Roseibium sp. Sym1: one gene and its partner. The protein of the gene in region 1 interacts with the protein of each later gene in a pairwise test. Links are inferred from orthologs where the notes say so. Each region holds a gene or a part of one and is shown in the gene's direction. Other genes may lie near its edges.

Region 1 (10,154 bases):
GGCGGTTCATGCCGCGGATGATGGCACGGTCATCTATTCCGGAAACGAGCTGAAAGGCTACGGCAACCTCATTCTCGTGCGCCACAGCGACGGCTGGGTGTCCGCCTATGCGCATAACAGCGAGTTGAAGGTCAAGCGCGGGGACACGATCCGGAGGGGCGACGTCGTTGCACTCGCGGGTGCGACCGGCTCCGTCAACCAGCCCCAGGTTCATTTCGAGCTGCGCAAGGGCAACAAGCCGGTCGATCCGCTGAAACACCTGCCGCAGCGCTGATCCAGCCTATTAAGTGTATGAAAGAAAACCCGGCCTCGTGCCGGGTTTTCTTGTTCAGGGAAGTTGCTTGCCGAGACGCCCCGCAAGGTCCTGGATGAACTGATAGGCCACGCGGCCCGAGCGGCTGCCGCGGGTGGTTGCCCATTCCAGAGCCTGCGCGCGCAAGTCTTCTTCCGGGATAGCGAGCCCGAAATGGGCAGTGTAGCCACGCACCATGTCGAGATAGTCGTCCTGGCTGCATTTGTGAAAGCCGAGCCAGAGGCCGAACCGGTCTGAAAGGGAGACCTTTTCCTCCACAGCTTCCGCCGGATTGATCGCGGTCGAGCGTTCGTTCTCGATCATGTCCCGGGGCAAAAGGTGGCGCCGGTTGGAGGTCGCATAGAAGATGACATTCTCCGGCCGTCCTTCAATCCCACCTTCCAGGACCGCTTTCAACGATTTGTAGGACGTGTCGTCATTGTCGAAGCTGAGGTCGTCGCAAAAGACGATGAACCGGAAGGGAGCGGACCGGATGGCTGCCATCAGTTTTGGCAGGGACTCGATATCTTCGCGGTGAATTTCGATCAGCTTCACGTCACTCGTACCGGCTTCCAGGTTGACGGCGGCATGGGCCGCCTTGACCAGCGACGATTTTCCCATGCCGCGCGCGCCCCACAAGAGCGCATTGTTGGCAGGCAGCCCCTTTGCGAAGCGTCTTGTGTTGTCGAGCAGGAGATCGCGGACATGGCCGACCGCGCAAAGCAGCGTGATATCGACGCGGTTCACCTTCTCGACTGCCTGGAGTTCGCCCGGCTCGGGCACCCAGACGAACGCCTCGGCGGCCCGCCAGTCCGGAGCCTTGGCGGCGGCGGGCACGGCCCGGCCGATCAGCTCGATCAGGGAATCGAGTTTGGCATTCAAGGTGGCGATGTCGTTTTGCGCGCTCATTCTTCTTGCAAGCCCTGTCAAAAAGGCCCATGTCAGGCCCTGAGTTAAGTGGAGGCAGGAGTAACACGGTCAAGGAATCGCGAAAACGCCAGTTATTCCCATACCGGTACGCTGGAAACTGCTTGCAAAGCTTGAAATGAGACGCGCCGCCGTTATAGTCCGCGCGACCAGAACGAGAGCGTTTTTCCCGGTTGCCAGAAAATGGAGGACCGGATGACGAAGGCGCCCCCTTAGGAGTAGTAAATGTTCATCACCCCAGCCTATGCACAGGCAGCCGGTCCGGCAGGGACCTCCGGTTTCCTGATCCAGATTCTGCCGTTCGTGGCAATTTTCGCCATCATGTATTTCCTGATCATCCGGCCGCAGCGCCAGCGGATGAAACAGCACCAGGAACTTGTGGCCAACCTGCGCCGCGGCGACACCATCGTGACCACCGGCGGTCTCATCGGCAAGGTCGCCAAGGTCGTCGATGACGGCGAGATCCAGGTGGAACTCGGTGAGGGTGTGAAGGTACGCGTGGTCCGCTCCATGGTATCGGAAGTGCGCTCCAAGACCGAACCGGCCAAGGACAACGGCTGATTTCCAACGCGCCGCTTTGATGATTATGCCGGGCCGGTTCCAGATCGGCCTGGCCGCTTTTAAGGCTTGACCATGCTCTATTTCGCCCGCTGGAAGATCGTGCTGATCCTGCTTGTGGTTGCCGCAGGCATCATAACGACTCTGCCGAATTTCTTCTCCGCCAAACAGCTTGAAAGCTGGCCGGATTTCCTTCCCAAAAGCCAGATGGTTCTCGGCCTTGACCTTCGGGGCGGTGCCTATCTGCTCTACGAGATCGATCAGAAGGACTACATCCAGAAGCGCATGAAGCAACTGGAAGGAGAGATCCGCACGGCTCTGCGGGAAGATCCCCGGATCGGTTACACAGGCCTTGGCGTGCAGGGCGAAGCGGCCCAGGTGCGTATCCGCGACCTGACCCGCCTCCAGGAAGCAGAGGAACGGTTGCAGCCGCTGGTCAATCCGCTGGTCACCAACCTGTTCGGTGGGCAGCCCGTCAACGAATTTGACATCAGCGTCAACGAAAACGGACTGGTTCGCTTCACCTATTCGGAGCAGGGCCTCGAGGACCGGATGACCAACATTGTCCAGCAGTCCATCGAGGTCATCCGCCGCCGCGTCGACGAACTTGGCACGACCGAACCGAGCATCCAGCGGCAGGGAGCGGACAGGATCCTGGTGGAAGCACCGGGTGAGGATGATCCGGAACTTCTCAAGGATGTCATCGGGACGACCGCCGTGCTGACATTCCACATGGTCGACACGTCGATGACCGGTGAACAGGCCATGCAGACCCGACCGCCGGTCGGAACAGTAGTCATGATGTCGGTCGACGATCCGCCTTTCCCGTATTTGCTGGAAGAAGCTCCGCTTCTGTCGGGAGAGGATCTCGTCGATGCACAGGTGGCCTTTGATCAGCGGTCAAACGAACCCGTTGTGAATTTCCGCTTCAACCAGTCCGGTGCGCGCAAGTTTGCGCTGATCACGCAGCAGAACGTCAACAGGCCGTTCGCGATTGTCCTCGACGAGGAAGTCATTTCGGCACCGGTCATTCGCGAGCCCATTACCGGCGGTTCGGGACAGATCTCGGGCAACTTCACCGTCGACAGCGCCAACAATCTGGCGGTTCTGCTGCGCGCCGGTGCGCTTCCCGCCAAATTGACGGTCATCGAGGAACGTTCCATCGGTCCGGGTCTTGGCGCCGATTCCATCGAAGCCGGCAAACTGGCCTCGATCATCGGCGGCATTGCCGTGATCGTGTTCATGATCCTGGCCTATGGCAGGTTCGGTATCATTGCCGACCTGGCGCTTCTGGCGAACATCTTCCTGATCTTCGGGGCGCTGACCTTCCTGCAGGCGACGCTCACGTTGCCGGGCATCGCGGGCATCGTGCTGACCATCGGTATGGCGGTGGATGCCAACGTCCTGATCTTCGAGCGCATACGCGAGGAAGCCAGGGCAGGAAGATCGGTGATCTCGGCCATCGACGCCGGTTACAGCCGGGCGCTCGGGACGATCCTCGATGCCAACATCACGACGCTGATCGCGGCTGTGATCCTGTTCCAGCTCGGTTCCGGTCCGGTGCGCGGCTTCGCAGTGACGCTGGCAATCGGTATCTTTACCACCGTGTTCTCGGCCTTCACGTTCAGCCGGCTGCTTGTGGCTCTTTGGATCCGCCAGCGCCGTCCGTCCAAATTGCCGATCTGATCCGGGAGACAATCAAATGTTGCTGAGACTCGTTCCGGACAACACCAAAATCAAATTCATGTGGCTGCGGAAAGTCAGTTTTCCGCTGTCCATCCTGTTGGTGGTTGCATCGCTCGCCGGCTTCTTCATGGTCGGCCTGAATTACGGCATCGATTTCAAGGGCGGCACGATCATTGAAATCAAGACCGACGGCCCCGCCGATGTCGGCTCCATCCGCGCTCAGCTTTCCGAGCTCAATCTGGGTGACGTTCAGGTCCAGGAATTCGGTGCCTCGGATGACATCCTGATCCGTGTCGAGGAACAGCCGGGCGGCGAGTTGGCCCAGCAATCGGTTGTCAGCCGGGTGCGTACCATCTTCGAAGGCCAGAATGTCGACTTCCGCCGTGTGGAAGTGGTTGGCCCGCGTGTTTCCGGCGAACTGGCCCAGGCCGGGGCAATTGCCGTGATCGCGTCTCTGCTGGCGATCCTGTTCTACATCTGGTTCCGGTTCGAATGGCAGTTCGCGCTCGGAGCGATCCTGACCACCGCCAATGACGTCGTCATCACGGTCGGATTGTTCGTCCTGTTGCAACTCGACTTCTCGCTGTCCAGTATTGCGGCCGTGCTGACGATCATCGGTTATTCGCTCAACGATACCGTCGTGGTGTATGACCGTATTCGAGAGAACCTGCGAAAATACAAGAAGCGCCCCTTGCAGGACATTCTTGACCAGTCGATCAACGAGACGCTCTCGCGCACGACCATGACTTCCGTCACCACGCTGCTGGCGCTGTTTGCGCTCTACATTTTCGGCGGCGAAGTGATCCAGTCCTTCACGCTTGCCATGATCTTCGGCATCGTGATCGGCACCTACTCGTCGATCTTCCTGGCGGCACCGTTCCTGATCCTTTTCAACCTCAGGCCCGACGCACTCGACAAGAAGGACGACGACGGCAAGGAGGGGACAGAAGCCAAGGCGTCTGTCTAGGAACCGCTGCGAATGGAAATTCGAGACGCGCATTTTCCCGGCCGGGCGCCGCTGGATGCCTATGGCAACGGCGGCTTCCGGTTCGCGGACATGTCCCATCGAGGCTCCCTGCTTTGCATCCCGAGCGGGATTTACGGCTGGGCGGTTACCGAACCGGCCGACTTTTCCGAAGACGCCTTTCAGAAGGTCTTTGAGGAACAGGCGGATATCGAAGTGCTGCTGGTGGGAACCGGCCGGGAACTGTGTCCGCTACCGGCGTTTTTGAAGGAACGGTTCCGCGAGGCGGGGATCCTGGCGGATCCGATGTCGACAGGCGCAGCGGTGCGCACCTACAACGTGCTCCTTTCAGAAGACCGCGCGGTTGCCACCGCTCTCCTGGCAGTGGACTGAGGTCTCCGGAATGCCATATGTGCGGTTATGACCACTGATTTCGACCTCGCGGCCGACGTTGTGCGCCAGTATGACAAGGATCGTTATCTGAGCGCGCTCCTGGCACCCGAAGCGCACCGCCCCGGATTGATGGCGCTTTATGCGTTCAACACCGAGATCGCCCGGATCCGCGAACTGGTTTCAGAGCCGCTGCCGGGCGAGGTCCGGCTGCAGTGGTGGCGTGATCTTCTGGCGGGAACCGAGCACGGAGCGGTTGCCTCGAACCCGGTTGCCAACGCGCTGCTTCGGACCATCGACACCTATAACCTTCCCAAGCAGGGCCTGGTCGCCATGACCGAAGCGCGGGTGTTCGATCTCTACAACGACCAGATGCCCAGCCTGAACGATCTGGAGGGCTATGCCGGAGAAACCGTCTCGGGACTGATCCAGCTCGCCTGCCTGGTCCTGAACGGCGGGGAAGACCCGGGAACCGCGACAGCGGCGGGGCATGCAGGTGTCGCCTATGCTCTGACGGGATTGATGCGTGCGTTGCCATGGCACGCTTCCCGCCGGCAGATGTACCTGCCACAGGATATCTGTTCCAGGCACAATCTCGATCAGGAAACCGTCTTCCGTGGGGAAACCACCCCGGAACTCAACGCCGTGTTGGCCGAGTTGCGTGGCCATGTTCGCCATCACCTTGGGCGCGTACGTCAGGTCGCTGCGGAGGTTCCAGAAGATTGCGAACCGGCTTTCCTGCCGCTGGTCCTTGTCGAGCCGTTTTTGAAAAAGCTCGAAGCGCCTGAATTCGACCCGCTGAAACAGGTCGCGGAAGTGTCGCAGTTGCGCCGCCAGTGGCTGCTCTGGCGGGCGTCCGGGTCTGTCATGAAACGGATCTGACCGTCCCGGCGTTTTTCATTTTCAGGTGAACTGCAGGCGGCGTTATTCGGCAGCCTGGTTCCGCAGGCCCACAGATGCCCGCCACACGGAAAAGTCTTCCTTGGCGCGTCTGGTCATGGCGAGTTTCTTGGCGCGCGCCTTGTCCTTGCCCTTCAACCGATTGCCGTCAGCGTCCCTGGTCGGCGCCTCGATCGGCGGAAAAAGACCAAAATTGACATTCATCGGCTGAAACGACCCCGGCTTTCCGGCCCCGTCCTCGCGCGTAATATGCCCGCCGGTGATGTGGCCGAGCAGGGCGCCCATGGCGGAGGTTTCGGGTGGCGGCACGATGTCCTGGCCGCGCGCTTCCATCACCTCGAACAGGCCGGCGAGACAGCCGACGCTGGCCGATTCCACATAGCCCTCGCAACCGGTGATCTGGCCGGCGAAACGAAGACGCGGGTCGGCCTTCAGACGAAGGCCGTGATCCAGCACTTTCGGCGAATTCAGAAAGGTGTTGCGGTGCAGACCGCCGAGCCGCGCGAACTGTGCGTCTTCGAGACCCGGGATCATGCGGAAGATATCCGCTTGCGCGCCGTATTTCAGCTTCGTCTGGAACCCGACCATGTTGTAGAGCGTGCCGAGCGCGTTGTCCTGGCGCAGCTGCACGACGGCATAGGCCTTGACGTCCGGATTGTGGGCGTTGGTCAGCCCCATCGGTTTCATCGGCCCATGGCGCAGGGTTTCCCGGCCGCGGGACGCCATGACCTCGATGGGCAGGCAACCGTCGAAATAGGGTGTGCCCTCCCATTCCTTGAAGTCGGCCGTTTCCCCGGCCAGCAAGGCATCGATAAAGGCCTCGTACTGGTCCCGGTCCATCGGGCAGTTGAGGTAATCCTTGCCCGTTCCCCCCGGTCCGACCTTGTCATAGCGCGACTGGAACCAGGCCTTTGACAGGTCAACGCTGTCGAAATGCACGATCGGGGCGATGGCGTCGAAGAAGGCGAGCGCGTCCTCACCGCTTTTTTCCAGGACTGCCTCGGACAGGGCAGGCGACGTCAGCGGCCCGGTGGCGATGATGACCTTGTCCCAGTCTTCCGGGGGAAGACCGGCTATTTCCTGGCGCTCGATCGAAATACGCGGATGGCTTTCCAGCGCATGTGTCACGGCATTGGAAAATCCGTCCCGGTCAACAGCAAGCGCACTGCCGGCCGGCACCTGGTGCGCGTCGGCACAGGTCATGATCAGCGAACCGAGCTGGCGCAATTCGTGATGAATCAGGCCGACGGCATTCTGCTCCGAATCGTCGGAGCGGAAAGAATTGGAACAGACCAGCTCCGCGAGTCCGTCGGTCTGGTGCGCATCGGTTTTGCGCACCGGCCGCATTTCATGGAGCACAACGTCCAGGCCCGCTTGCGCGATCTGCCATGCCGCTTCCGATCCGGCAAGGCCGCCGCCGATGATATGGATGGGGGTCATTATTCGTCCCTGGGACAAGCCGGCAAGTCAATGGATGCCACCTGGCACGCGATTGCCGATCCTCTGTATTGAGTGACCTGATACAGAGTCCGGTCCATTTCCGCAACGGGCAACCGACGTCTGGCCACTGGTGGGGCACGCGGACTTCCGGGAGATCACCCCGAACACAAAAAAACGCCTGCCGGTGGGAGGAGGATCCGGCAGGCGCTTTTTGAAGTCTGCGCCCGAAGGTGCAGATGGTGCGATCCGTTGGCTGGGAGGAGGATGCCGCGGGATCGCGAAACTGACTTACTTTGCGGACATGCGCGCGTAACGGGCGATGTCGGCACGGGCAATGCCCAGGTCGTTCAGTTCGCGGTTGGACAGGTTGGACAGCTCGTCATAGGTCTGACGGAAGCGTTTCCAGTTGTTGAATTTGCGAACAACGTTATCGATCATGGTTTAGGCCTTTCGCTTTATCTCTTGGCCATGGCACCGCGGATCGGCGTCTGGCCCGTTCATCGTTGATGATTGGAAGATAGGGACTTTGTGCAGTGCGAGGTAGAGGGCAAATCGCGAAGCAGGTATGCATTTTTTGCAGATTAATAACCGGTTAAAGGGCTTGAAATGCCACAATTGCCCGCATCAAACGCATAACAGGCGAAATATTCATCTCGCATGTGCGAGATAAAATGTTCTCCAGAAAGCCCGTTTTCGAACAGCTGGCCAGGGCCGGTCTTTCGAAAGACCGGGCGGGTTTGAGTTGGCGAGGCTGCACCGGGTGTCCTCAGCCCGGCGACAAGGCCGGGCAAAGTTGTTGCTCCAGGGGCCTATGTGGAAAAGAGCTGTTCGAAAAGTTCTTTGGACCGCTTGAGCCCATCCTCCGTCAACCACACGGATTTGGTCTTGCCAACCGGGTCGCTGATATAGCCTTTTTCATGCAAACGTCCCAGCACGTCCCAGTCATGGCCTTTCCAGGCTCTTTGTCCGTCATGCAGCGTCAGGGTCAGAAGAGCCAGAACGGCGTCGTCGATCTTGTTGGAATCAATGGACATTGAAGGTCTCCATCAGCAGATGAATACATCTGTAGATTAGAGACATGACTGAAAGTGCTGTTCAAATGAAAATCAAGCGCCAGACAAACGAACGCCCGCCAGTGGGAGGAGGTACTGGCGGGCGTCGTTTCGACGTGACAGGGCTGGGAGGAGGATGCCCTGCGTGTCACACGCCCGTCGGCTGGGAGGAGGATGCCTAGGGACGCGATCTCTAAATGTGTTAGCCGATCTGACGGCGAGCGATAAACTTGATATCGCTCCGGCTGATGCCGAGGTCGGCAAGCTCACGCGAGGACAGGCGGGACAGTTCGTCGACCGCGCGGCGGTAGCTTACCCAGTTGCTGTAGCGTTGGCGCACTGTGTCAAACATTTTGTTTTCCTTATTAACCGAAACGCCTCAGCGTTCCGCGCCGTTGTTGATACCTATATATTTCACCGCTCGAATTAAAAGAAGTGCCATCTCTGCATGCCTGTCATGCACGTGGTGCAATGCAGCAAAGAAAATCCAGACTGGTCGAGGTGATTCGAAAAACACCCGTAAAAACAAACAGCAGCATTCAGTGTGCACTGCACATAGAATGCTGCCGTTGGGGAAAGCGCCTGCTGCTTTGTGCTATTCCGCCGCGTCCGGTGTGCGCTGAGGACGCCGCTGCAGAAGTTCCTGCAGAAATTGGCCGGTGTAGCTTTCCGCCACCTCGGCAACATCCTCCGGACGCCCGGCCGCGACGACTGTTCCGCCGCCGTCGCCGCCTTCCGGGCCGAGATCGACAATCCAGTCCGCCGTCTTGATGACTTCAAGATTGTGCTCGATCACCAGCACCGTGTTGCCCTGGTCGACGAGTTCATGCAGCACGTCGAGCAACTTGGCCACGTCATGGAAATGCAGACCGGTGGTTGGTTCATCCAGGATATAGAGCGTGCGTCCCGTCGAGCGCTTGGACAGTTCCTTGGCGAGCTTGACCCGCTGCGCCTCGCCACCGGACAAGGTCGTGGCCTGCTGCCCGACCTTGATATAGCCGAGCCCGACGCGCGCCAGCGTTTCCATCTTGTCGCGCACCGCCGGTACCGCGGAGAAGAAGTCAGCGGCTTCTTCCACCGTCATGTCGAGAACATCGGCAATCGACTTGCCCTTGAATTCGACTTCCAGGGTTTCACGATTGTAGCGCTTGCCCTTGCAGACGTCGCAGGTGACATAGACGTCGGGCAGGAAGTGCATCTCGATCTTGATGACACCGTCGCCCTGACAGGCTTCGCAGCGTCCGCCCTTGACGTTGAACGAGAACCGGCCCGGCTGATACCCACGCGCCTTGGCCTCCGGCATGCCTGCGAACCATTCACGGATCGGCGTGAAGGCGCCGGTATAGGTGGCCGGGTTGGAGCGCGGCGTGCGCCCGATCGGCGACTGGTCGATGTCAATCACCTTGTCGAGAACTTCCAGTCCCTCGATCCGGTCGTGCGGTGCCGGATTGTCGCGCGCACCGTTGAGTCTGCGCGCCGCCGCCTTGTAGAGCGTGTCGATCAGGAAGGTGGACTTGCCGCCACCGGACACCCCTGTCACGCAGGTGAACGTGCTCAGCGGCACGTCGACGTCAATGTCCTTCAGGTTGTTGCCGCGTGCGCCCTTGACCGAAATCCGGCGTTTCTTGTTGATCTTGCGGCGGCCGTCCGCGCGCGAAATCATCATGGCACCCGACAGGTATTGCCCGGTCAGCGATGCGGGCGTGGCCATGATCTCCGACGGCGTGCCTTTGGCGATGACTTCGCCGCCGTGCACACCCGCGCCCGGACCGACATCCACCACGTAGTCGGCGGTCAGGACGGCATCCTCGTCATGTTCGACCACAATGACCGTGTTGCCGAGATCGCGCAGGTGCTTGAGCGTTTCGAGCAGCCTGGCATTGTCGCGCTGGTGTAGGCCGATAGACGGCTCGTCCAGAACGTAAAGTACGCCTGTCAGGCCGGA
Region 2 (10,341 bases), 4.6 Mb from region 1 along the record:
TTGCAAGCCTCGATCGGACGGCCGAAGGGGGCTGATGTTGTAACGGAGTGAAGAGCATCAGCCGCCACCTGTCCTCTCCAACCCATCAGCGTCATCCTGAGGAGGACCGCAAGGTCCGTCTCGAAGGATCCGCCACCCGGTTGGCGCAAGCGGCCCATCCTTCGAGACAGCGCTTTGCGCTTCCTCAGGATGACGCAGAGGGGGGGAAGGACCGCGTTTTTTCGGGAATGGCTCATCAAGGTAGCCCAGACGCCTTTTCCGCTTGCCATCTTCCCGGCTTTGGGTAGATTGACGCGCATGAGCAACCGCACCGCACTTCTCTGCTGTTCAAACACAGCCAAAGGCGACTGCCGCCTTGGGGCTGATGCCGTGCGCCTCATCGAGCTGCAGGGCCCCGCCTGCGGACGATTTATGCGCTAAGGCGCTCTTGTTTCCGCGCTTTTTTCTTCACCGGGGTGTCACGCAATAATGCGTTCGAGGCCGTGGCCTTCCGAGCCATTATTCGCTAAAAGACCCCGACTTTCTGTTTCGACTTCAAGCGCGCGCCGCGCGCGAACCGGTACCTGAGCACGCATGTCCAATCTCGATACACTTGAAACCGACCTTCTGTCCGCCATCGACGGAGCGGAAACGGAAACCGCTCTTGAAGAGGTCCGCGTCCAGGCCCTGGGCAAGAAGGGCAAGATTTCCGAGCAGATGAAGACGCTCGGAAAGATGACCCCGGAAGAACGCCAGGTCATGGGCCCGGCGCTGAACGGCCTGAAGGCCAAGATCACCGAGGCGATTTCCGCCCGCAAGGACGTTCTCGCCGAAGCCGCGCTGGAAAGCCGCCTTGCCAGCGAAACCGTCGACGTCACCCTGCCGCTGCGCCCCGCGCCGACGGAAACGGGCCGGATCCACCCGGTCAGCCAGGTGATCGACGAGCTGACCGCGATCTTCGCCGACATGGGCTTCTCCATTGCCGAGGGCCCGGATGTCGAAACGGACGAGCTGAACTTCACCGCGCTGAACTTTCCCGAAGGCCATCCGGCGCGCGAGATGCACGACACATTCTTCTTCAACGAGAAGGCAGACGGTGACCGCCTGTTGCTGCGCACGCATACCTCGCCGGTGCAGATCCGCACCATGCGCAATCAGGAGCCGCCGATCCGCGTGATCATCCCGGGCCGGACCTACCGGTGCGACAGCGACCAGACCCACACGCCGATGTTCCACCAGGTCGAAGGCCTCGTCATCGACAAGGAAAGCCATTTCGGCCACCTGAAATGGATCCTGCACGAGTTCTGCAAATCCTTCTTCGAGGTCGACGACATCAAGATGCGGTTCCGACCGAGCTTCTTCCCGTTCACCGAACCGTCCATGGAGGTCGACATCCAGTGCGACCGCTCCGGCGGCGAGGTCAAGATCGGCCAGGGCGAGGACTGGCTTGAAATCCTCGGCTGCGGCATGGTGCATCCGAACGTGATCCGCAACTGCGGCCTTGATCCGGATGTCTACCAGGGCTTTGCCTGGGGCATGGGCATCGACCGTATTGCCATGCTGAAATACGGCATGCCGGATCTCCGGGCCTTCTTCGACGCGGATGTGCGCTGGATCCAGCATTACGGCTTCCGCCCTCTCGACCTGCCGACGCTGTTCGGCGGGTTGTCCAGCTAACCTTCGGAACGGGGGCGAACACTCATGTCTTTGCTGATCCGCATTTCAGTTGTCTTCCTGCTGCTTGTCGCAGCCGCGCTGCCGGCGGCCGCCCAGACCGCAGACAAGGACACACGCGTGGCTTCACCGACCTCCTTCCTGGAGGCCTGCGCGGAAAAAATCGAAAGCCGCGGCCGCTTGCGCTTCTGCGACACCTATTTTCGCGAGAAGCTCGGCACCGAGGCCGATGCCCTGCTGTACCTTCGTGACCGGATCACCCGCCTGCGCGCCGGTCACGAGGCGAGTTCCGCGGAGAAATACCAGAGTTTCCTGCAGGCCATCTATATCGTGGCCTTCCTGACCATCGCGTCGATCGTGCTGATCGCCAGCGACCGGCGCATCGGCGGCACCGCCAAGTGGGCCGGCCTGACCAGCACGGCCGCGCTCCTTGTGATGGTGGTGATCGTCGCCACGGGCTGGCTCGGCAAGTACCGGGCGGAATATGCGGCTCAGGTCGAGCTTGGCATCCTGCGCGACAAGATCGAGACGGAAGCCGCCCAGGCGATCGCAACCAAGCAGCAGATCACGCCGGACATGGTGCGCAGCTGGACCAACGACTTCTCCGATATCGGCCGGCGCTTCGCCCAGAATTACGGCGCCGCCACGGTCCTGCCCGAAGTCGACCGGCTCGGCAACTGAGCCCGCCATTCGCCCGTTTCGCGGCCCATCGCGCGCCGCCAGAAATTTGAAGAGATTGACACATGAAATTCACACTTTCCTGGCTCAAGGAGCATCTTGAGACCGACGCCAGCCTGGACGAGATCGTCGAACGTCTCACCATGATCGGGCTGGAAGTCGAGGAAGTCACCAACAAGGCCGACCGGCTGAAGAGCTTCCGGATCGCCAGGGTCCTGGAGGCCGAGCAGCACCCGAACGCGGACCGGCTGCGCGTGCTGAAAGTCGACACCGGCGAGGGCGATCCGATCCAGATCGTCTGCGGCGCGCCCAACGCCCGCGCCGGCCTTGTCGGCGTGCTCGGCAAGCCCGGCGACTATATCCCGGGTCTCGATGTGACGCTGTCCGTGGGCAAGATCCGCGACGTGGAAAGCTTCGGCATGATGTGCTCGGAGCGCGAGCTGGAACTGTCCGACGAGCATGACGGCATCATCGATCTGCCCGGGGATGCTCCGGTCGGCATGACCTATGCCGCCTGGGCCGGACTGGACGAGCCCGTGATCGAGATCGGCCTGACCCCGAACCGCCCGGATTGCACCGGTGTCTACGGCATTGCCCGGGACCTTGCCGCCGCAGGCCTCGGCAAGTTGAAGGAGCGCAGCCACGAACAGGTTCGCGGCAGCTATCCCTGCCCCGTCGGTGTGACGCTCGACTTCGGCGACACCAAGCCGATGTGCAAGGCCTTCGGCCTGCGTCTGGTCAAGGGCGTGAAGAACGGCCCGTCGCCAAAATGGCTGCAGGACCGCCTGACCGCCATCGGTCTCAGGCCGATCAACATCCTGGTGGACATCACCAACTACATGACGTTCGACCAGGGCCGGCCGCTTCACGTCTTCGACGCGGACAAGGTCCACGGCAATCTGGTGGTCCGCCGCGGCAAGACGGGCGAGAAAATCGACGGCCTCAACGGCAAGTCCTACGACATCGACGACAGCGTCTGCGTGATTTCGGACGACAACGGCGTGGAGAGCCTCGGCGGCATCCTGGGCGGCGAGCCGTCCGGCTGTACCGAGGGCACGGTCAACGTCCTGATCGAGTCCGCGCTCTGGGACGAGGACGACATCGCCGCCACCGGACGCAAGCTCGGCGTCAACACCGATGCCCGCTACCGGTTCGAGCGCGGCGTGGACCCCAATTACATGATGCCGGGGCTGGAACAGGCGACACGCATGGTTCTGGACCTGTGCGGCGGCGAGCCGTCCGAGGCGGTCCAGACCGGCGGCCTTCCCGACAGCAGCAACATCATCACCTTCCCCTATGCGGAAATCAAACGGCTCAGCGGCGTCGATGTGACCCCTGTCGAGGCCAATGTGACGCTGAAATCCCTGGGCTTCTGGATCTCCGGCACCGGTGACACGGTCAAGGTCGCGGCACCGAGCTGGCGTCCGGACATCGAGGGCAAGGCCGATCTGGTGGAAGAGGTCGTGCGCATACTCGGGCTTGACCGCGTGCCGTTCACGCCGTTGCCGCGCACGGGAACAGTGGGCCAGAAGGTGCTGACCACCGGCCAGATCCGCCGCAGCCGGGCGCGAAGGGCATTGGCCGCGCGCGGATTCAACGAGGCCGTGACCTGGTCCTTCATCGCCAAGGACCAGGCCGAACTGTTCGGCGGCGGCGGAGCCGATCTGGCGCTGGCCAACCCGATCTCCAGCGAGATGTCCGACATGCGCCCGAGCCTGCTGCCGGGTCTGCTCGCGGCGGCCCAGCGCAATGCCGACCGCGGCTATGGCGATGTTGCCCTGTTCGAGGTCGGCCAGGTCTTCCGGGACGACACGCCGGAAGGACAGAAGATGGCCGCGGCCGGCGTGCGCCGTGGCACGGCCAAGCTGCAGGGGCCTGGACGCCACTGGTCGGGCGCCTCCGCGAATGTGGACGTTTTCGACGCCAAGGCGGACGCCGAAGCGGCGCTTGCCGCGATCGGTGCGCCGGTCGACAGGCTTCAGGTCACGACCGACGCGCCTTCCACGTTCCATCCGGGCCGTTCCGGCTGCCTCAAGCTTGGGCCGAAGAACACGCTGGCCGTGTTCGGCGAAATTCATCCGCGCACGCTGCAGAAACTCGACATTGAAGGCCCGCTCGCGGCATTCGAGATCTATCTCGACGCCCTGCCGCAGCCGAAGGGCAAGGGGGGACGCTCAAAGGGTGCGCCCAATTCAAGCGACCTGATGCCCGTACGTCGCGATTTCGCTTTCCTGATGGCCAGGGATGTCACCGCGGAAACCCTTCTGAAGGCTGCCCGCGGCGCCGAGAAAAACCTGATCGGCGATGTGACCCTGTTCGACATCTATGAAGGCCAGGGCGTTCCGGAAGGCCAGAAGTCGGTCGCGATCGACGTGCTGCTTCAACCGCGGCAGAAAACGTTGACCGATGAGGAAATCGATGCCGTGGCGCAGAAGATCATCGCCAATGTCGAAAAGGCCACCGGCGGCACCTTGAGGCGCTGAGGCCCTGTGATGCGAACCGGCCGCGCGGAACTCACCGCGCGGCAGACCGGGACGGATCCGTCCAATTTTCCGGAATTTACCGTAGCAGTTCGGAACGCGGCCTAGTTGTTCCGATGCCCTGTTTCCGCGCAAATCAGTACGGAGCACCTCTTGCTGTCGATGGTCGGCACGAATGTCGTGCGCACCGTCTGCCCCGTGAAACACTGCGACCTGTTGGTGACGTAACGGTCGAACTTGTGGGGCCCGGACTTCAGGTTGATCCTGCCGAAGCGGTTGATGAGTTCGTGTGTCTGGGCACAGGTCAGCTTGGTGGTGTCCGGCTGCCGCCGTGTCTGGGCATGCGCGGCAGGGATCAGTGCAAAACACATTAACAAGAAGACAACAGACCTCCCGGCATGACATGCAATTAAAAGTTGCTTCATTGTATCTTTCCCGTTAATTGCAAGTACTGACCGGCCTGCTCAGGCTGACTGATGTATTAATTGGGCATTTTGCCAGAAATAGGCAAACCTTATTTCATAATTGTGAACCGCACTTCATGCACGGAAAGTCTCCCTGATTCCCGTGGAACGAGAATGAAGGTAAACTCTGAATATCCGATAAATTGTCTTTCAGAAAGTAAGCTCTTCCAGTTGCCCTGCGCGAATTAGCGCTCACGTCGGTTCTGGTAGCATCTGTACCCCACGGCACAGTCCGGGTTGTTGCTGGTCGGTGCGAATTTTGCGCGTACCTGCCTGGTCTGCGGCATGCAGTAGCGCGCATCGGCCACGAATCTGTCGAAGGTTGTCGGGCCGGTTGTCATCACAAGGCTGCCGTTCTTCCTGACAAGGTCCTGGGCCTGCTCGCAGGTCATCTTGCGGGTATCGGGACGTGCGGACTGGGCATGAGCCGGCGCTGCCTCCAGACACAACACCGCCAGGCAGACACCTGCCATCCACGGGGAAGCTGGAAGTCCGTCCCGTTTCCTCTGCCTTTGCCGCATCCTTGCGGCTCCCAACCTGCTTGTCCTCAACGCCACCTAGTCGAACCGCCAGCGCTGGAATTCCTGGCAGCGCTGCACGTAGCAGCGATTGGTGTCCCGGGTCGGAATGTAGTCCTTGTAGAGGACCTCCCCGTGCTGACAGAAATTCCGGTTGGCCACGTAACGGTCGAATGTGTACCGGCCCGTGCTGATGACCGCGGCACCGCGCTGGTTGATCAGGGCCTGCACCTGCGCACAGGTCATGGTCGTCGAATTCGGCCGTCCGGACTGGGCTTGGGAAACGCCGGCACCGGCCAGCGTGGTTCCGGTCGCCAGAACGGCAATGGCCAGTTTTGTCAGCAAGGTGTGCATGTGATTGTCCCGAACAGTCCTGTCATTCGATGAGATGGTGCCTGACGGCAGTGTGTCAAGGTTCCGGCCACGGGTCACCGGGCAAGTCGATCAACTTTTCCGGCACGGGGCCGGCACAGCGACAACCGGCTTTCATCGACCCCGGAATCGGTTAGGTTTCCCGACCGGAGCAAAGGACGCCGCGATGACCAGCAAGACCCGTTTTCCGGCCGCATACAACCGGCTCGCAGACCCCTATGCCGCAAGCGAACAGGACCGGCTTGACGCCCTTGCGCAAATCCTTGCGTCGGTACCGCATGTCATGACCATCCTGCACACGTTGCGTGACCTCGCCCTCCCCGATGCCTGGCTGGTCTCGGGCGGGATCTACCAGACTGTCTGGAACATCCTGACGGAGCGCCCGCTCTTCCATGGCATCAAGGATTTCGACATCATCTATTTCGACGGTACAGACCTGTCCTACGACGCGGAGGACGCCGTGATCACCAGGGTCGACACCGCCCTGCCGGACTTCGCCGGTCTGCTGGAAGTCCGCAACCAGGCACGTGTACACCTCTGGTACGAACAGCGTTTTGGACGGCCCTACCGGCCGCTGGACTGTGCGATGGACAGTCTCACCACCTATGCCGCCCGCACCCACGCGGTTGCTGCCCGCCTCGACGACGGCGGCCGCCTCGTCGTTCACGCCCCCTTCGGTCTCGCCAATCTCTTCGCCATGCGCCTGGTGCCGAACTACCTGCAGCCCAACCAGGAGACCTATGCCGAAAAGGGCGCGAGGATGACGGCGCTCTGGCCGGAGCTTGAGCTGGTGGCCTGGGAAGGCGGGACGTAGCACGTTCGCCATTAGAGCCTTTCCCGGTCAGATTGAGGCATTCTGTTTTTCGTCCGGCGAGGCGATCAGCGCGGAGGGGCATGAAGCCCATAGCGGGGCTATGGGCAAGTGGCCCGACAAAGCAGGCGTCCGCCGGACGCAAACCTGCAGGGCCGGGCCGGTTTGGTCCAATGCCGTCGCGCTTCGCCTCGACCGTGCGGCCAGCACGATCTTCGTCAAATCTCTCGGCCTTGAACCAAATCGTCTCCGGCAGAATACCTCAATCCAACCGGGAAAGGCTCTAGCTTTCCCGGGCCTGAGAACGGCGACGGGCCGGGACATTGCAGACTGCGTTCCGCGTCAGTTCATGATCCAGTAGACCACCTTCACGTTCCGGCCGGGCGACATCTTGCTCAACGGATGAAGATCGATGAAGTAGCCGGAGTGTCCCGTCACGTCCGCCCGCGGCAGGTACGACACGGTTGCAACGCAAGGCTCGCCGGCATGCGATGTCGCGTAAACAATCGAGTTCTCGTGCAGCAGCGGGTGATAGATGTGGATGTTGCGCAGTTTGCGGCGGTCTCCCGATCCCTCGTCGTTCTCGTAGGTGAAGTCGACCTTGCCGTGGCGCAGTCTGCCTTCGAAGGCTGCCACATAGCCTTCGTCCGTGGAGTAACCGCCCGTACGTGTGTCGTTTGCGGGCCCGAATTTCGGGATGAGCCCGCCCTGCAGACGGATGTTGCCGCTGTCGCCGTCGATCCAGACGGTCGACTGCGCCGTCTCGTCGGTGGCGATGGTCGCTGTCCTGGGGAACAGCAGCAGGTCGCCGTCGCGCCCGTTGCCGCCGACGGCGATGTTGCCGCGCCCGGCGTCCAGCCAGATCGAGGCCTGGCTATCCTGCCGGATGTCGTCCGCATTCGGCGGAAACAGCAGCACGTCGCCATCCGTGCTATGGCCGCCGGCGCGGATGTTGCCGTTGCCGCTGTCGAGCCAGATCGTTGCCGCCCGATCCTCGCGAATGTCGTCCGCGCGGCCCGGAAACAGCAGCAGGTCGCCGTCGGCCCCGTTGGCGCCGGCACGCAGGTTGCCGTTCTGGCCATCCAGGCTGATCGAGACATGATCGGCCGAATGGCTGCCGGAGGTCACCGTCTTGCTGATGAAGGCCCGGCCGGACGCGCCGTTACCGCCTGCATAAAGACTGCCGGCGCGGCCATCGAGACGGACCCGCTCCTCACCGTCATCGCTGCGAAGGAACAGATAACCATCGAGCCCGTTGCCGCCGGCTGAAATCTGGCCCGTGCGGCCGCTTAGCCGGACCGTCACCCGCCTGTCGTCGTCGCTGACGGTTACCTCAACTCTTTCACTGAATTCCTCGGCCATTTCGCTCTCCCTCTCGCTGCTACCGGACACGCCTCCCCTGCCGCATTCGCCTCAACGCGATCAGGGTGCTCGGGATTTCCCGGCAGGGCATTGACCTGTCGCAAGAGTTGCATTTTCGGTTTTGAAATATCTCTGATTTCACGTGCGGAACGCGCCAGGCATTCAAGCGGTCGCGACGTCATCCCCGGGCATCGAGGGAAGCTGGCCCTTGTTGATTTGCGTCGAGATCCGAGATTGAGGTGAAACAGTTCGATGGCTGTCCCTGCGCAGGCAGGCTCCGAGTAAACCAATGACTTCGTTATAAAATATTTGCCGGGGATACGGGATCCCGGATCTCCGCTCCGCTGTGTCCGGGATGGCGCAGCAGAAGAATGCCGGCCGTCTTCGAACAACTGACCGAGGTTGGTTCCGCACCCTCTCGCCCGATGCAGGCCTATCCCGCCTGCCGTATGCGCGCTACCGACGTCCGCTGCGCGGCGCTGCGGCTCATGATCCGTGCCCGAACCAGCCCCCTGACCGAATTGCCGACCAGGATCTCGTCCGCGGTGTCGAGGTCGTCGCGGGTCAGGTCGGCCTCGACAGCCAGGCCCCGCTCCAGCAGTCCCGCCCTCAGGGTTCCCGGCAACAGGCCGTGGCGCAGGGCCGGTGTCATCAGGCGGCCGTCTTTCTTCAGGAACAGCGTCATGTAGCTGCCTTCGGTCAGGAAACCGGCCTCGTTCTGAAACAGGACCTCCTGGCAGCCGGTCCCGGCCTGATACCGCGCACGCGTATCGTCGTAAAAGGCCCGGTTGGTGGTCTTGTGATAAAGGAACCGGTTGCCCGAATGGGTGGTCTCGGCAGCGAGTGCCAGATTGAAGACTGTGGCGCCGTCCACCGGCGCCAGATCCGTCGCCGTCACGCTCACCGCCCCTTCCGCGTTCAACAGCAGGCGAACGCGCCGCGAACCCGAGAAGGTCTCCGCTGCCTCCAGGAGCGCCGCCCGGATATGCTCTTCATCGAAGCGAAAACCGAAATAATCCGCTGAGATCCGCAGGCGTCCGAGATGGCGCTCGAGCAGCAGGTAACCCTCCGCCGGGTCATGGGCCATGGTTTCGATCAGCTCGAATTCGGGCACGGCCTCGGACAGGAACCTGAGCTTCAGGGCGCACTCGTCATATTCGGGCGCGGCACCGCTGTCGAAGACGACCCCGGACCCGGCCCCGGCCTCGCCGGTTCCGTCCGCCCGCAGCACCAGCGTGCGGATGGCGACGTTCAGGCGAAAATCGCCACCGGGCGCCAGGTGGCCGATCGATCCCGTGTAGACGCCGCGCGGACCCGTCTCCAGATCGTGGGCAATCTGCATCGCGCTCAGCTTCGGCGCGCCCGTGATCGAGCCGCAGGGGAACAGGTTCTCGATGATCTCGGCAAAGCCCACCGGCGCGGGCACGTCAGCTTCGACCGTCGAGGTCATCTGGTGCAGGCTCCGGTAACGTTCGACCTCACACAATCCGGTGACCTTGACCGAACCGGTTTGCGCGATGCGCGACAGGTCGTTGCGCATCAGGTCGACGATCATGATGTTTTCGGAGCGCTGCTTCGGGTCGGTTGCCAGTTCGCGGGCAATGCGCGTGTCTTCGGACGGATAGCGTCCGCGCGGCGCGGTGCCCTTCATCGGGCGGGTGCTCACACGTGTGCCCCGCCGTTCCAGAAACAGCTCGGGCGACAGGGACAAGACCGTCCGGTCGTTCAGGCGCAGGAAGGCGGCGAATTCGACCGGCTGCCGGCGCAGCAGGTCGAGGAACAGGCGCTCGGCGGAGCCTTCATGGGCAAAGCGGGCGCGCAGGGTCAGGTTGACCTGGTAGATGTCGCCCCTGGCCAGATGATCCCGAACTTCGGAAAAGGCCGTGTCATAGGCGGTCCGGTCCATGTCGAACCCGGGTGCCCCGGTGCGGGCCTCGCCTTCGCCGGCGGCGCTTGCAAGCAGGCTTCGGGCCTCTTGCAGGGAGATCCGTAGGGGCTCCCGA

What was found.
Region 2: the proteins of secD (region 1) and pheT interact in binary tests that used the Escherichia coli proteins (3 or more experiments, as listed by UniProt). The link is inferred for Roseibium sp. Sym1 from one-to-one orthologs.

The regions. Positions count from the first base shown.
Region 1 is NZ_CP114786.1:5,164,291-5,174,444, reverse strand. What follows is about bases 1,253-4,157. They hold secD (protein translocase subunit SecD), read left to right. Parts: upstream 1,253-1,852; coding sequence 1,853-3,463; downstream 3,464-4,157. Other genes in these bases: secF (protein translocase subunit SecF), read left to right, coding at 3,480-4,157; yajC (preprotein translocase subunit YajC), read left to right, coding at 1,445-1,780. In the rest of the region: O6760_RS24075 (M23 family metallopeptidase), read left to right, coding at 1-274; O6760_RS24070 (ATP-binding protein), read right to left, coding at 329-1,201; more of secF, read left to right, coding at 4,158-4,430; O6760_RS24050 (Mth938-like domain-containing protein), read left to right, coding at 4,443-4,820; O6760_RS24045 (phytoene/squalene synthase family protein), read left to right, coding at 4,848-5,699; methylenetetrahydrofolate--tRNA-(uracil(54)-C(5))-methyltransferase (FADH(2)-oxidizing) TrmFO, read right to left, coding at 5,742-7,157; O6760_RS24035 (DUF1127 domain-containing protein), read right to left, coding at 7,446-7,595; O6760_RS24030 (DUF6429 family protein), read right to left, coding at 7,967-8,191; O6760_RS24025 (DUF1127 domain-containing protein), read right to left, coding at 8,412-8,561; excinuclease ABC subunit UvrA, read right to left, coding at 8,805-10,154. UniProt on the Escherichia coli protein: Part of the Sec protein translocase complex. Interacts with the SecYEG preprotein conducting channel. SecDF uses the proton motive force (PMF) to complete protein translocation after the ATP-dependent function of SecA.
Region 2 is NZ_CP114786.1:560,228-570,568, forward strand. What follows is about bases 2,014-5,105. They hold pheT (phenylalanine--tRNA ligase subunit beta), read left to right. Parts: upstream 2,014-2,396; coding sequence 2,397-4,814; downstream 4,815-5,105. Other genes in these bases: O6760_RS02590 (phenylalanyl-tRNA synthetase subunit alpha), read left to right, coding at 2,014-2,334; O6760_RS02600 (hypothetical protein), read right to left, coding at 4,916-5,105. In the rest of the region: O6760_RS02580 (LysR substrate-binding domain-containing protein), read left to right, coding at 1-51; pheS (phenylalanine--tRNA ligase subunit alpha), read left to right, coding at 574-1,656; more of O6760_RS02590, read left to right, coding at 1,681-2,013; more of O6760_RS02600, read right to left, coding at 5,106-5,188; O6760_RS02605 (hypothetical protein), read right to left, coding at 5,461-5,796; O6760_RS02610 (hypothetical protein), read right to left, coding at 5,833-6,147; O6760_RS02615 (nucleotidyltransferase family protein), read left to right, coding at 6,332-6,979; O6760_RS02620 (hypothetical protein), read right to left, coding at 7,319-8,338; pabB (aminodeoxychorismate synthase component I), read right to left, coding at 8,772-10,341.